Regions from separate parts of the Thiomonas sp. X19 genome, predicted to be linked through region 3. Evidence: predicted binding sites of a transcription regulator. Region 3 holds the regulator's gene; each other region holds the start of a gene.
The links. Region 3 encodes sigma-54, which starts transcription at its own class of promoters, with help from an activator protein. Its sites were predicted from a motif close to TGGCANGNAANCTGCTTT; they were not measured.
Positions count from the first base shown of each region.

Region 1: urtA (urea ABC transporter substrate-binding protein) is a predicted target of sigma-54. The motif match lies at 1,517-1,534, and genes of this name have one in related genera.
Region 2: THIX_RS19545 (CmpA/NrtA family ABC transporter substrate-binding protein) is a predicted target of sigma-54. The motif match lies at 1,682-1,699, and genes of this name have one in related genera.
Region 4: THIX_RS19620 (CmpA/NrtA family ABC transporter substrate-binding protein) is a predicted target of sigma-54. The motif match lies at 1,859-1,876, and genes of this name have one in related genera.

Region 1 is NZ_LT605203.1:4,003,862-4,007,553, reverse strand. Features, by position in the region: gene THIX_RS19495 (urease subunit alpha) at 1-373, opposite strand, end outside; gene THIX_RS19490 (urease subunit beta) at 588-896, opposite strand; gene ureA (urease subunit gamma) at 910-1,212, opposite strand; gene urtA (urea ABC transporter substrate-binding protein) at 1,576-2,817, shown strand; gene urtB (urea ABC transporter permease subunit UrtB) at 2,952-3,692, shown strand, end outside.
Region 2 is NZ_LT605203.1:4,012,410-4,016,101, forward strand. Features, by position in the region: gene ureG (urease accessory protein UreG) at 1-115, shown strand, start outside; gene THIX_RS19530 (sirohydrochlorin chelatase) at 178-558, shown strand; gene THIX_RS24410 (hypothetical protein) at 587-709, opposite strand; gene THIX_RS19540 (ANTAR domain-containing response regulator) at 856-1,515, shown strand; gene THIX_RS19545 (CmpA/NrtA family ABC transporter substrate-binding protein) at 1,889-3,175, shown strand; gene ntrB (nitrate ABC transporter permease) at 3,257-3,692, shown strand, end outside.
Region 3 is NZ_LT605203.1:537,461-541,152, reverse strand. Features, by position in the region: gene THIX_RS02605 (chloride channel protein) at 1-517, opposite strand, end outside; gene rfaE2 (D-glycero-beta-D-manno-heptose 1-phosphate adenylyltransferase) at 717-1,229, shown strand; gene THIX_RS02595 (RNA polymerase factor sigma-54) at 1,303-2,778, opposite strand; gene lptB (LPS export ABC transporter ATP-binding protein) at 2,814-3,539, opposite strand; gene lptA (lipopolysaccharide transport periplasmic protein LptA) at 3,608-3,692, opposite strand, start outside.
Region 4 is NZ_LT605203.1:4,029,598-4,033,289, reverse strand. Features, by position in the region: gene ntrB (nitrate ABC transporter permease) at 1-395, opposite strand, end outside; gene THIX_RS19620 (CmpA/NrtA family ABC transporter substrate-binding protein) at 406-1,794, opposite strand; gene THIX_RS19615 (rubredoxin) at 1,907-2,125, opposite strand; gene THIX_RS25000 (rhodanese-like domain-containing protein) at 2,199-2,609, opposite strand; partial or broken gene THIX_RS24995 (rhodanese-like domain-containing protein) at 2,926-3,009, opposite strand; gene THIX_RS19605 (acyl-CoA dehydrogenase family protein) at 3,187-3,692, opposite strand, start outside.

The DNA of each region.
Region 1 (3,692 bases), 3.5 Mb from region 3:
CGATGATTTCCGTGCCCGGGCCGATGATCATGTCCACCCCGGGCTGCACGTCCGGGTTGCCGGCCTTGCCGATGGCGGCGATGCGCTGGCCGCGGATGCCCACGTCCGCCTTGACGATGCCCCAGTGGTCGAGGATGAGCGCGTTGGTGATGACCAGGTCCATCGCGCCCTCGGCGCGGGTGCGCTGGCTTTGCGCCATGCCGTCGCGGATGGTCTTGCCGCCGCCGAACTTCACCTCCTCGCCATAGCCGCCGGCGCGCAGGGTGTGGTCGTCTTCCACTTCGATGAACAGCTCGGTATCGGCCAGCCGCACGCGGTCGCCCACGGTGGGGCCGAACATTTCGGCATAGGCGCGTCGGGAAATTTTGGACATGGTTGCGCTGCTTTCAGAAACTCAGGTTGTTGGACCGCGCTCTCCCCCTCCCGGCCTCCCCCACGAGGTGGGGGAGGTGAGAACGGGCTGCACGAAAAGAAGCATGTGCCTCCAGGCCTCGTCCACGAACGGAATGGAAACGAGAGCCCCTCCCCACTGGCGGGGAGGGCTGGGGTGGGGAGTCTTGTGGCGCGCTGCATGCCATCGCTCGGCATCAGTCGAGCTTGCCCATCACGCCTTGCCGAAATCCAACGACCACACGCTCGCCTGCAAAAGCCACGAGTTCGATGGTCCGCTGCTGTCCCGGCTCGAAGCGCACCGCGGTGCCGCTGGCGATGTTCAGGCGCATGCCGCGTGCGGCCTTGCGGTCGAAACGCAGGGCGGGGTTGGTCTCTGCGAAGTGGTAGTGCGAACCGACCTGAATCGGGCGGTCGCCGCTGTTCTCCACCAACAGGGTGATGGTGGCGCGGCCGGGGTTGAGGCTGATGTCGCCTTCGGCGCAAACAATTTCTCCGGGGATCATGCGCGGCTCCGTTTCAGACAATGGGTTGGTGCACGGTCACCAGTTTGGTGCCGTCGGGGAAGGTGGCTTCCACCTGAATGTCGGGGATGAGTTCGGCCACGCCGTCCATCACCTCGTCGCGGGTCAGCAGCGTGCGGCCATGGCTCATCAGTTCGGCCACGGTGCGGCCGTCGCGTGCGCCTTCCATCACCGCTGCGGTGATGTAGGCGATGGCCTCGGGCGCATTGAGCTTGAGCCCGCGCGCCTTGCGGCGTTCGGCCAGCAGGCCGGCGGTGAAGATCAGCAGCTTGTCTTTTTCGCGAGGGGTGAGGTCCATGGGCTTGCGGTTCTTGGTGGGTGTGTCGCCAGCTTAGCGGCGCGCACGGGCCGTGCCGCAGGCCAGCGAAGGTGAATCGGCCGTTGGAAGGGGCGCAGCAAGATCTGCGCAAAAACCATACCCATGCGTTGCCGGCGTTTCACGGCGGCTATGCCCTTGATGCGCAAGACAACACACCAAAGCGGTGCATCCGGCCGGTGCGCGGGCTGGTGCATGCGCACCGAATTGCAGCCTGGTCGCCGTGGCGCGCCTGCCTGGGCTGGGCATGCCGCTTGACCCTTGCAGGACAACTGTTATTCCGATGTGGCACGGGACTTGCTGACGTGGTGCTTGCATTTCGCATCCACCGGAGGGAGTTTCAACATGGATCGTCGTACCGCATTGAAAACCGTCGGCACCACCGTCGCCGCCGCCGCAGCCAGCAGCCTGTCGTTCCCGGCCATCGCATCGAAGAAGGCGCCGATCAAAGTCGGCATCCTGCATTCGCTTTCGGGCACCATGGCCATTTCCGAGACCGCGCTCAAGGACGTGGACCTGATGACCATCGCCGAGATCAACGCCGCTGGCGGCGTGGACGGCCACATGATCGAGCCGGTGGTGGTGGACCCAGCCTCCAACTGGCCGCTGTTCGCCGAGAAGGCGCGCCAGCTCATCTCGCAGGACAAGGTGGCCGCCATTTTCGGCTGCTGGACCTCGGTGTCGCGCAAGTCGGTGCTGCCGGTGCTCGACGAACTCAACGGCCTGCTGTTCTACCCGGTGCAGTTCGAGGGCCAGGAGGAGAACCCGCACGTGATCTACACCGGCGCGGCGCCCAACCAGCAGGCCATTCCCGCCACCGAATACCTGATGAGCAAGGACGGCGGCGGTGCCAAGCGCTTCTTCCTGCTGGGCACCGACTACGTCTACCCGCGCACCACCAACGCCATCCTGCGCGGCTTCCTGCACTCCAAGGGCGTGAAGGACGCCGACATCGCCGAGGTCTACACCCCCTTCGGCTTCAGCAACTACCAGAACATCGTCGCCGACATCAAGAAATTCGCCTCGGCCGGGCCGACCTGCGTCATCTCCACCGTGAATGGCGACTCCAACGTGCCGTTCTACAAAGAGCTGGGCAACCAGGGCATCAAGGCCACCGACATTCCGGTGGTCGGCTTCTCCATCGCCGAGCAGGAAATCGCCGGCATGGACTTGAAGCCGCTGGTGGGCCAGCTCACGGCGTGGAACTACTTCGAGTCGCTGAAGAACCCGACCAACGCCAAGTTCGTCAAGTCGTGGCAGGCCTGGGTCAAGACCAAGGGCCTGAAGGACTACCCCGTGACCGACGACCCGATGGAGGCCTCCTACATTGGCATCCACATGTGGAAGCAGGCGGTGGAGAAGGCCAAGTCCACCAAGACCGACGCCGTGCGCAAGGCGCTCATCGGCCAGAAGTTCGCCGCGCCGGACGGCTACACCGTCGAGGTGCTGAAGAACCAGTACCTGAGCAAGCCGGTGTTCATCGGCCAGATTCGCGAAGACGGCCAGTTCGACGTGGTGTGGAAGTCCAAGGGCCTGGTCCCGGGCGAGTCCTGGAGCCCGTACATCCCCAAGCCGAAGAACGCCTGAGTTCCTGAAAAAACTTCCCCTCCCCAGCCCTCCCCACGCCGTGGGGAGGGAGTGAAAGCTCCTCCCCCACTGTGGGGAGGACGGGAGGGGGAGCCTGACAAGCGCCGCCCTGCATCAAACCTGCCCTCCGCTCCATGACCAACCCGCGCAACTTGTGGCACCTCCCCGGCACCTGGCTTCGCGCGGCCTTTGGCCTGCTGCTGCTGGGTCTGCTGCCCCTGGCGCACGCCCTCACACCGCAGGAGGCCATGGCGATTTCCAGTGGCGATACCGACTCCCGCATGGCGGCTTTGCACCAGGCCGTGGGGCGCCCCGATCCGCGGCTCGCCAACTTCCTGCACAAGCTGCTGAACAACGAGGTGCAGATCGACGGCAGCATGGTGCAGGTGCAGCGGGGGGATGACTGGATCGACCTCGCCACCGGCCGGAAAGTGACGCCCAGCGCCAACGCGCAGGCGGTGATCAACAACAACTATGTGCGCAAGGAACTGCAGTCCGCCCGCGCCGCGCTGGACTTGTTTTCCGGCGACCGTGCATTGCGCCTGAAGGCCGTGCAGCAGTTGCAGGACGACCCGACCTCGGTGGATCGCGGTCTGGTGGAACAAGCCCTCAAAACCGAGAAAGACCCCGAAATTCTGGAGCGGCTGCAACTGCTGCACGCCGCCATTCTGCTGACGAGCAAGAACGCCACCGAGCGCCTGAGCGCGGCGCAAGACCTTGCCGCCAGCAACTACCCGGCGGTGCGCAGTCTGCTGCTGTCGCGGCTGGACAAGAAGGATGGCCAGTTCGTCGAGCCCGACGCCGCCGTGCGCGCGCAAATCAAGTCCAGCCTCGCCGACATCGACGAGCGCCTGGCCTGGGGCGAGTGCCTGGGC
Region 2 (3,692 bases), 3.5 Mb from region 3:
GCGCACGGGCGCAAGCGGCCTGCGCCCTTTCGTGATGACCAATCTCAAAACCCTGGAGGGGCTGGACGCGGTGGTGCGCTTCATCGAAACCAAGGGGCTGTTGCAAGTGGCCTGATGCAACGCGAACCACGCAACAGCCTTGGCGCTGCGCCCCATCCCCCGCCCAACCCATCGCACATGAACACCACGACACCCCGCCTGCTGCTTCTCGCCCACGGCTCGCGTCAGCCGGAATGGGCGCGGCCTTTCGAGGCTGTGCTCGCCGCCGTGCGCGCCAGCCGGCCCGAGTTGCGGGTTGAGCTGGCCTATCTCGAATCCATGCAGCCATCCTTGGCGCAGGCGCTGCTCGAGGCGGGCGCGGCGGGCTGCACGCAACTGCATCTCGTGCCGCTGTTCCTCGGCGCGGGCGGTCATTTGCAGCGCGACATTCCGCAAGCGGTGCGCGATGCCCAACTACAGCACCCCCATCTCACGGTGCGCGTTGCGGCCGCGGCTGGCGACAGCCCGGACATCGTCGCCGCGCTGGCGGCCTACGCGCTGCGTTGCGCGCAGGGCTGAGCCGAGGCGGCGCACTGCGCAACAGGCCCTAGCGGTCGATCGACGACAAGAACCGGCGCAACTCCGGGGTCTGGGGCGAGGCGAACAACTGCTCGGGCGCCCCCATTTCATGAATGCAGCCCGCGTGCGTGAAGGCCATGCGGTCAGACACTTACCCATCCATCGCCGTGCCAGGGTCTTGAGGTCCGGCGAGGAAAGAAGCCGGTTTCTGCGCGCTCCGAGACGAGCAAACTCCAGACTGTCCACCGATGCGCCCGACAGCGGCAGGGCACGGAATTTGCTCGCGTGAGCCGTGCCATGGCCCGCTCTCGCCCCCCAAGCTCTGCTCCCCACATCCTGCAGCGCACCCTGAAGGTTGCCGTCATTTCGCCCGACCCCGCGCTGGGGAAGGACGATGCCGACCACCAGCGCCAGGCGCAGCGTTGTGCCGCGCTGGTGCATGGACTGCAGGATGCGGGCTACGAGGTGGTGGCGGTGCTGCCGGCTTCGCCCGACCTGGACGAGCGCATCGCCGCCGCCGCGCCGGACCTGGTCATCGTCGATGCCGAATCCGGCGTGCGCGACTTGCTGGAGCATGTGGTGCTGGCCTCGCGCGACACGCCCCGGCCCATCGTGCTGTTCACCGACGACGACGACACCGGGACCGCCCAGCTCGCCATTGCCGCCGGAGTCACCGCGTATATCGTCGACGGGCTCAAGCCCAGCCGCGTCAAGCCGGTGATCGAAGTGGCGCTGGCGCGCTTCGAGCGCGAGCAGGGACTGCGCGCCGAACTCAGCGAGGCACGGCTTCAACTCTCCGAGCGCAAGCTGGTGGAGCGCGCCAAGGGCATCGTGATGCAGCGCCAGGGCTGCAGCGAGGAGGAAGCCTTCGGCCGCATGCGCAAACTGGCGATGGAGAAAGGGCTGAAGCTCGCCGAGGTGGCGCAGCGCATTCTGGACACGGTCGGGTTGATCTGAACGTGGCGCACGCAGGCAGCGGTTGCCGATACCCATAGGAGTTGGCACCAGATGCGAGCATTCTCGCCTGCGTCGGCGCACTCGCACAGTGCGGCGCACCACAAACGACCGCCGCAAAAGCTGGGCAGATTCGACCTTTCCCTCTGAAGCCGGCGGTTTGACGGCCTGGCACGCCTATTGCGTGTAACCAGACGTAGGCCAATGGCGGCTTATGCAGGGACTTCCGGTTGCCGGCGTCTCCCCTCCGGTTTTGGCAACGATGCCTTCAAGAGCACCACGGTTGTGGCTGCGCTTGAGGGCTTTTTTTTCGACCGTCATGCTCGACCGCCCGACTCAACCGCTCCTCTCGACCCGACCCATCACAGGACCTTTCATGCGCAAACCCGAAGACGCCACACCCAAGACCGATGCTCCGGCCCAGCCCGCCCGTCGCGCCATCATGAAGTCCGGGGCTGCAGTTGCAGTCGCCAGCCTGTTGCCCGGGCTGCAGTCCCAGGCGCGCGCGGCAGGAACCGGCTTCGGCAAGCCCGAAATGGAAGAGGTCAAGATCGGCTTCATCCCCCTGACCGACTGCGCCCCCATCGTGATGGCGGCGGTGCTGGGTTTCGACAAGAAGTACGGGGTGAAGATCATCCCGAGCAAGCAGGCCTCGTGGGCTGCCGTGCGCGACAACCTCGTCACCGGCGGCATTCAGATGGCGCATGTGCTCTATGGCCTGCCCTATGGCGTGCAACTCGGCGTGGGCGGGCCGAAAAAGGACATGGCCATTCTGATGGGCCTGAACCGCAATGGCCAGGCCATCACCCTGGCCGATGCGCTGGCCAAGGAAGGCATCACCACCGGCCCGGCGCTGGCCAAGGCCATCGCCGAAAAGAAGCGCACCTACACCTTCGCCCAGACCTTTCCCACCAGCACCCACGCCATGTGGCTGTATTACTGGCTGGCGACCTACGGCGTCAACCCGCTGAAAGACGACAAGGTGATTACCGTGCCGCCGCCGCAGATGGTGGCGAACATGCGCGTGGGCAGCATGGACGGCTTTTGCGTCGGCGAGCCGTGGAACGCGGTGGCCATCGAGCAGAAGATCGGCTTCACCGCCGTGACCAGCCAGGAGATTTGGATGGATCACCCCGAGAAAGTGCTGGGCACCACCGCCGAGTTCGTGCAGCAGTACCCCAACACCACCAAGGCGGTGATGGCCGCGGTGCTGGAAACCTGCCGCTGGATCGACGCATCAAGCGCCAACCGCACCAAGATGGCCGAAACCATCGCCGCGCCGGGCTATGTGAACACGCAGGTGGAAACCATCCTGCCGCGCATCCTCGGCCATTACACCAACGGCCTGGGCAAAAGCTGGGACGACAAGCACCCGATGACCTTCTATGAAGACGGGCAGGTCAACTTTCCCTGGCTGTCGGACGGCATGTGGTTCCTGACCCAGTTCCGCCGCTGGGGCCTGATCAAGACCGACCCCGACTACCTCGCCGTGGCCAAGGCGGTGAACCGGGTCGATCTTTACAAGGACGTGGCCGCCGAACTCAAGGTGCCGGTGCCTGCCGGCACCCTGCGCAGCTCCAAGCTGATCGACGGCGTGAGCTGGGACGGCAAAGACCCGAAGGCCTATGCCCGCAGTTTCAAGATCAACGATCTGGCCACTTGATGGCCCGGGCGCCGCGCGGCATCGCAACCGCCCGGCGCCCCACCTGAAACGCAACGCATGACGATGAAGCAGGAGTCCAGCATGAACACCGCAGTCCTGTCCGGCGCCGCCGGATTCAACCCCGAACCGCCGGGCGAGAGCATCGCGCTCGACGCGCAAACCGCGCGGACCGCAGCGCATGCCGAACCCGCCTCGGCTGCCACGGCAACTTCGAGCCGCAGCAAGTTCGCCATCCGCCCGATGAGCGCGGACGACCGCAAGCGCGCGCGCAACCGCCGGATCGTGCTGGCGCTGGTGGCGCCGCTGGCCGGCCTGGCGCTGCTGCTGCTGGTGTGGGAGCTGGCGGCCGAGCACAGCGCGCAATTCCCCTCGCCGCTCGTCACCTGGAAGTCGGCGCAAAAGGTGTTCGCCCATCCCTTCTACAACAACGGGCCGAACGATGTGGGCATCGGCTGGAACCTGCTGGCCTCGCTGCAGCGCGTGGCCTATGGCTTCGGCCTGGCAGCCCTGGTGGGCA
Region 3 (3,692 bases):
GGTCGGCGCGGCCGATGCGGCCGATGAAGGACGACACCAGCGAGGCGAACTGGATCATCGTGCCTTCGCGGCCGATGGTGATGCCGCCGCTCACCGCCACCAGCGACGAGGCGGTGCGCATCAGGTTGGGCACCACCGGCAGCAGGCCGTCGCCCACGCGCACCGCCTCCATGTACTCCGGCCCGCGCGGGCGCTTGATCCAGCGCTGCCCGGCCCACATGATGAGCCCGCCGACGACCGCGGCAATCACTGGAATGACGGCCCGCTGCCAAAGCGGCAGCCCGGCGGCAGCGGTGACCAGATGCTCGTGCGTGCTGTAGAGGCGGATGATGGCGTACATCGCCTGGCGGAAGCCCTCCACCGCCACCGAGGCGACAAAACCGATGATGGCCGCGACCAGCATCATCGGCACCATCGGGTCTAAACCCAGGCGCAGATGGACGAGCAAGGCGTGGAAGCGGTTCGAGATGGATTCGGACATGACGAGCTGGCGCGGCAGGCCATCGCCGCTGCGCAAGGGAAAGGTTGCAGAAATGGTATCGGCTCGCACGCCCCAGAGCGGTGAAGTTTGGTGAACGCCGACAACAAGCGCTCCACCGCGAGGACGCGCGACCGATCGCGGGTCCTCGCGGATGGTCGTGGTTGGCAGCTGGCGGTCGCGTTGCCGCGAACGGGTTCGTACCGCCCGCACGGACGGCTTTGCGACAATGCCAGCCATGTCCAGCAGCCCCGCATCCACCTCACCCCCCGCCCCGGCCTTTCTGCGCAAGCTCTGTGCGCCGGCGCAATTGCCGCAGGCCCTGGCCGCGCTGCCGCGCCCGCTGGTGTTCACCAACGGCGTGTTCGACATCCTGCACCGCGGCCATGTGACTTACCTCGCACAGGCGCGCGCGCTCGGCGCCAGTCTGGTGCTGGGGCTGAACTCCGACGCTTCGGCGCGCAGCCTGGGCAAGGGCCCCGAGCGCCCGCTCAACCCGCAAGACGATCGCGCCGCCGTACTGGCCGCGCTGGAAAGCGTGAGCCTGGTGGTGCTGTTCGACGAAGCCACGCCGCTGGCGCTGCTGCGGCTGGTGCGCCCCGAGATTTATGTGAAGGGCGGCGACTACAGCGTCGCGACCCTGCCCGAAACCCCGCTGGTGCGCGGCTGGGGCGGCGAGGTGCGCATCCTGCCCTTCGTCGCCGGCCGCTCTACCACGGCGCTGGTGCGGCGCATTCGCGGGGAAGGCTGAACCCGCCTCACGGGGGCGCGTCACGCATCGGGGTGCGGATGCAGAGTCCGCCGCACGGGGCCCGCGCACGGCCCTATGGGCTGGACGCGCTCTTGCGTTGCGCCGTCGGCGGAATGCGCAGGGCTTCGCGGTACTTGGCCACGGTGCGCCGCGCCACGGTGATGCCCTGGGCGGCGAGGCGCTCGGCGAGTTCGCCGTCCGAGAGCGGCGCCGCCGGGTTCTCGTCCTGCACCATTTGGCGGATGATGGCGCGCACCGCGGTGCTCGATGCGTTGCCGCCGGTATCGGTGGACAGGCCCGAGCCGAAAAAGTATTTCAGCTCGAACGTGCCGAACGGCGTGAGCACGTATTTCTGCGTGGTCACACGCGAGATGGTGGACTCGTGCAAGCCGAGCTCATCGGCGATTTCGCGCAGCACCAGTGGGCGCATGCCCAGCTCGCCATGGCTGAAAAAGTTCTGCTGGCGCTCGATCACGGCCTGCGCCACGCGCTCGATGGTCTCGAAGCGCTGCTGCACATTGCGCACGAACCAGCGCGCCTCCTGCAACTGGCCCGACAGCCCGGCGCCGTCGCGCGAGCGGCGCAGCAGATCGGCATACAGGCTGTTGATGCGCAGCTTGGGCAGCACCTCGGGGTTGAGCATCGCGCGCCAACGCCGGCCGCTGCGCATGGCGATGACGTCGGGCGTGACGGCCTGCGCGGTGGACGGCATGAAGCGCGCGCCCGGGCGCGGATCCAGCCGCGCGATGCGTTGCTGCACCTCGCGCAGCGCGGCCTCGTCGACCTGCAGGGCGCGGGCCAGCCGCTTCCAGTCGCGCTTGGACAGCAGGGCCAGATGGCCGCCAGCGCACAAGGCGATGGCCAGGTCGCGCTCCGGGCAGGGGGCTTGGCGCTGGAGTTGCAAGCACATGCACTCGCCCAGGCTGGTGGCGCCGACGCCAGCCGGGTCGAAACTCTGCACCAGCTTCAAACCCATGCGCAGCGCGCTGCACAGCGCTTCGCGCTCCTCCTCGCCGGCCTCGGCGTCGAGTTCGGCGCCCAGCAACTCGGGGCCTTCGGCCAGGTAGCCGTCTTCGTCGAGCGAGTCGATGATGGCCTCGGCCGCGGCGCGGTCGGCCTCGCTCAGCCCCAGGCCCGCGAGCTGGCCGCGCAGATGGGCGCGCAGATCGGTGCCCACATGCGCCAGGCCCAGCGGGTCGAAGTCGTCGTCGGCCTCGCCGCCACTGCCCTGCCAGTTTTCGCCCGGCGCGGTATCCCACTCGCCCTGCTCGGCACCGGACTGCCAGTCCTCGCGGTCGAGCTTGAGTTCGACGGCCTCATCGCTCGCCTCCTTGCGCGCCTCGGCGGCTTCCGTCGCGCTTTGCGCCTCGGCGGGCGTCTCGACATCGCCCTCGCCTTCCTCATGCTCCAGAAAAGGGTTGGCCTCGAGCATCTGCTCGACTTCCTGCAGCAACTCCAGCGTGGAGAGTTGCAGCAGGCGGATGGATTGCTGCAACTGCGGCGTGAGCGCGAGGTGCTGCGACAGGCGAAGATTGAGCGACTGCTTCATGGTTTTGGCGCGCGCTCAAGGAAACGCAGGAGCGCTCATAAGCGGAAACTCTCGCCCAGATAGACCTTGCGCACGGCCGGATTGTTGACGATGTCGTCCGGCTTGCCCAGCGCCAGCACGCTGCCCTCGCTGATGATGCAGGCGTGGTCGCAGATGCCCAGGGCTTCGCGCACGTTGTGATCGGTGATGAGCACGCCAATGCCGCGCGACTTGAGGAATTGGACGATGCGCTGGATTTCGATGACGGCGATGGGATCGATGCCGGCGAAGGGCTCGTCGAGCAGGATGAACTGGGGATTGGTGGCCAGCGCCCGGGCAATTTCCACCCGCCGCCGCTCGCCGCCCGACAAGGCGATGGCTGGACTGTCGGCCAGATGCTCCACATGCAGCTCGCGCAGCAACTGCCCCAGGCGCGCTTCGATCTCGGGCTTTTTCAGGGCACGGCCCTCGGCGTCGTGCTGCAGTTCCAGCACCGCACGCACGTTTTCGGCCGCCGACAGGCCGCGAAAAATCGAGGCTTCCTGCGGCAGGTAGGACAGGCCCAGACGCGCGCGCCGGTACATCGGCTGATGCGTGATGTTCTGGCCGTTGAGGTGGATCTCGCCGCCGTCGGCCCGCACCAGGCCGACGATCATGTAGAACGAGGTGGTCTTGCCGGCGCCGTTCGGGCCAAGCAGCCCGACCACCTCGCCACCGCGCACCTCCAGGCTCACGTCGCGCACCACCTGGCGCCCGCCATAGCGCTTTTGCAAGCCGCGCATGCTGAGCACCCCGGCATGCTGGGTCTGGGCCGACGCCGCCGGCTCCACCGGCTTCAACACCGCCGCGTTCACGGCCGCGCTCCCAGGCCTGGCGACACCTTCAACGCCGGCGCCGGCCCGCTGGGCTTGGCTGCGGGCTGCGTGGTGCGCGGC
Region 4 (3,692 bases), 3.5 Mb from region 3:
ACCTGGATGAAGGGGTCGAGCGCCCGCCGCAGCAGCGGCACCATGCCGATGACGAAGCCCAGCGGCAGCGCCACCAGCACCGCCAGGCCGAAGCCCGCCGCCACCCGCGCCAGCGAATACGCCAGTTGCAGGCCGATGCCCTTGTCGTTCGGGCCGTGGTCGTAGAACGGGTCGCGCAGTTCCTTCACGAACGTGGCGCCCACTTGCGCCGGCGTCGGGAAGCCGCCGGACTTCACCGCGCCCTGGCCCATCAGCGCGGCGTATTCGGCGCTCACCCCTGCTGGCAGGTTCGATGCCTTGGGCAGCGTGGCGAGTTGCCAGACGCCCAGCAAGGCGGCGAACAGCAGCAGGCTGAGCAAGGCCGCCTTCAAGCCGATGTGCGGGGTGGCGCTCATGGCTGCGCTCCTAGGCCGTGTGCCGGATGGGGAAGCTGTTCACATAAGCGGCGGCCTTGGCGGGGTCGAAGGTCTTGCCCATGACCACATAGCTGCGCATGTCGGTGGCGGGCGGGTTCATGCCGAGCTGCTGCATGTGCTTGCGCGCATCGGTCAGCAGGTAGACCTGTTCGGCGATGCCCTTGTAATTCACCGCCCCCTTCACATAGCCCCAGCGCTGCATCTGCGTCAGGATCCACATCGCCATGGAGTACCAGGGGAAAGGCTGGAAATCCACACGGTCGGGCACCGTGCGCACATTCCCGAGTCCATCGGCGAAGGTGCCGGTGAGCGCCTGCTGCACCACGATCTCGGGCTGGTTCAGGTATTTGGCGGGGGCGATGGCCTTGGCGATCAGCGGGCGGTTCTTGTGCTCGTGTGCCATGGCGCTGGCTTTGAGGATCGCGCGGTACAAGGCGGCGAAGGTGTTGGGGTTGTGCTGGATGAACCTGGTCGGCACGCTGAACGAGCAGCAGGGATGGCCGTTCCAAATCTCCATCGAGAGCAGGTGGATGAAGCCGACCTCGTCGTACACCGCGCGCTGGTTGATCGGGTCGGGGCCGAGGAAGCCGTCGATGTTCCCGGCGCGCAGATTGGCCACCATGTCGGGCGGCGGCACGACCCGCAGCTGCACGTCGCGGTCCGGGTCCAGGCCGGCCTGCGCCAGGTAGTAGCGCAGCAGCATGTTGTGGATGGAGTAGTCGAAGGGGATGGCGAACTTGAAGCCCTGCCAGTTCTTCGGGTCGCGGTTGGTCTTGTGTTTGAGCGCCAGCACGATGGCTTGACCATTGATGTTCTGGATGGTCATCACGTTCAGCGGCATGGCGTTCGAGCCAACCCCCATGGAGATGACGATGGGCATGGGCGCCAGCATGTGGCTGGCGTCGTATTCGCCATTGATGACCTTGTCGCGAATCAAGGCCCAGCCGGCCGTTTTCATCAGCTGCACGTTCAAGCCTTCCTTGGCGTAGAAGCCCAGCGGGTCGGCCATGATCAGCGGCGTGGCGCAGGTGATGGGGATGAAGCCGACCTTCAGGTCCTTCTTCTCCAGCGCCCCGTTGGTCTCCTGCGCCATGGCTTCCAGCGCGCCGAAGGGCACCAACTGCGACAGCGCGGCCAGCGCCGTGTTGCGGCCCACCGCGCGCAGGAAGCGGCGGCGCTCGCCGTCATTCGGAAACATGGCGCGCATCACCGCGGTTTCGATGGCGCGGCGGCTCAACTGCCGCACATCGGTGGCATCGATCTGGCCATCAGCATCAGCATCGGCATCGGCGTCGTGCGCGGCTTGCGGGGCATGGCGGCCGCAGCAGCAACCACCGAGACGGACATAGGGGTTGAAAGGGTCGTCGTGAACGCTCATGGCTGGGTCTTTGGAGTCAATGTGGATGGGTGCATGTCGGGCCGTGATGCTGACGTTACGTTGTGTTGCAAGTTGCGTGCCAAGGCGTGCAGGCTTGGTGGCTTGCAGCCATTCAAAACACCAGCGGCTCGAAATCCGCCTTGGTCACGCCGCAGTCGGGGCAGTACCAGTCGTCGGCAATGTCCTCGAAACGCGTGCCGGGTGGAATGCCGTCCTCGGGCAGCCCCTCGGCCGGGTCGTAGACCAGGCCGCAGACCATGCAGACCCATTGCTGCTCGGCGGTGTGGGGCGATGCGGCCTCGGCCACGGTGGGAGTCCGTTCGAGATTCATGGTCGGCAGATGCAGGGGTGATGGAACGGGATCGGCGCGGGGCTGAAGCAAGCCCCGGCCGATTCGGCAAGTTTCACGCGGCAGCGGCCATTTCGGGCATGCCGGTCTCGATCGGCAGGGACGGATCGCGCGACCATTCGTTCCACGAGCCGAAGTACCTCTTCACCTTCCTCACTCCCGCCGGCTGCAGCGCCAGGTCGGTGTTGGAGGCGCGCGCGCCCTTGAAGCAGTCGAGGTGGACGGTGGACTGCGGCGCGATGCCCACCGTGGCGCATTCGGCCAGAATTTCCTCCGGCTCCTTGAACATCTGGCCCTGCGGCATGGGCTTCGTCATGCGGTACCGCTCCAGCCAGCGCGCACCGGGAATGCGGCCCTTGCGCGGGCAGTAGTCCTGGCCATAGGGTGAGGAACTGGTGCCGACCCACTCGTCGACATCGCGCACGTCGAGAATGACGATGGAGGGGTCGTCGAGCGCGGCCAGCATCTGGTGTCTGTCGATCATCACCGCGGCCGCGCTGGCCTTCAGCGGGAAGGTCGCCGCCTTGGGCGTGGGGGCGTCCAGGCTCACCGGCATGCCCGCTGCGGCCCATGCCGCATAACCGCCATGCAGCACCTTCACCTTGGGGCAGCCGAGGTCGGTGAGCAGGAAATAGCCGCGGCAGGACTGGCCGAAGCCGCTGTTCGTCGAACTCCCCGCACAACACGGCTGTCTCCGCCCCCGAGAGCCCGGCGGCGCCGAATTCGTCGGCGAAGCGTTGCTGCAGTTCCTGGCGGCCTTGCGGCGTGGAGATGGCCAGGTGGGTGAGGATGTCACGCAGGTTCACCGCGCCCGGCAGATGGCCCTTGGCGTAGGCCTCGGGGTCACGGGTGTCGATGATGACCATGGGCCCGGTCTTCATCGCTGCGGCCAGATCGGCGGGGGAAATCAGAATGCGCGCGTTCATGATGGACTTCTGGGTTGACTTCGCGGCAGGAGGAAACGGGCCTGCGGCTGGGGGATGGGTGCGGGCATGCCGTGGGTGGGGTGCGATGACTTGCGGGACGCAGCGGCTGGCGCGACGTCAAGCCGCACACACAGCCTGGCCGGATTCCAGCCGGGCAATTTCGCGCCGCAGATGCTTGGTCGCGGGCGTGACGATGGCGACGAAATACGCCTCGCGCACCCGGCGCTGGGCCGGACTTTTCTGCAGATATCCCTTGGCGCCCAGGTGCAGCAGCGCGCTTTGCGCCGCGCGCAACGCCAGTTCGCCACCGGCCAGCCGCAGCTTCAGGATGTCGAGCACGATGTCGGCCAGCGGGTTGGCTTGCAGCGTGCGCGCTGCGGCGGCGGTTCTTTCGCGCAGGACGGCGAACTCGGCGGCGAGTTCGTCCTCCTGGTCGTCGAGGTGGCGGTTGACATGGGCGTGGGTGCGGTTGGACTGGTGCACCAAGTCCACGCAGGCTTGCGCCAGGCCCAGGCACATGCCCATCTGGCCGAGGATCATGCCCGGCTTGATGCGCCGCACATAGGCCTTGGACTGACCCGGATGCGACAGCACCATGGCGTCGGGCACGAAGGTGTTCTTGA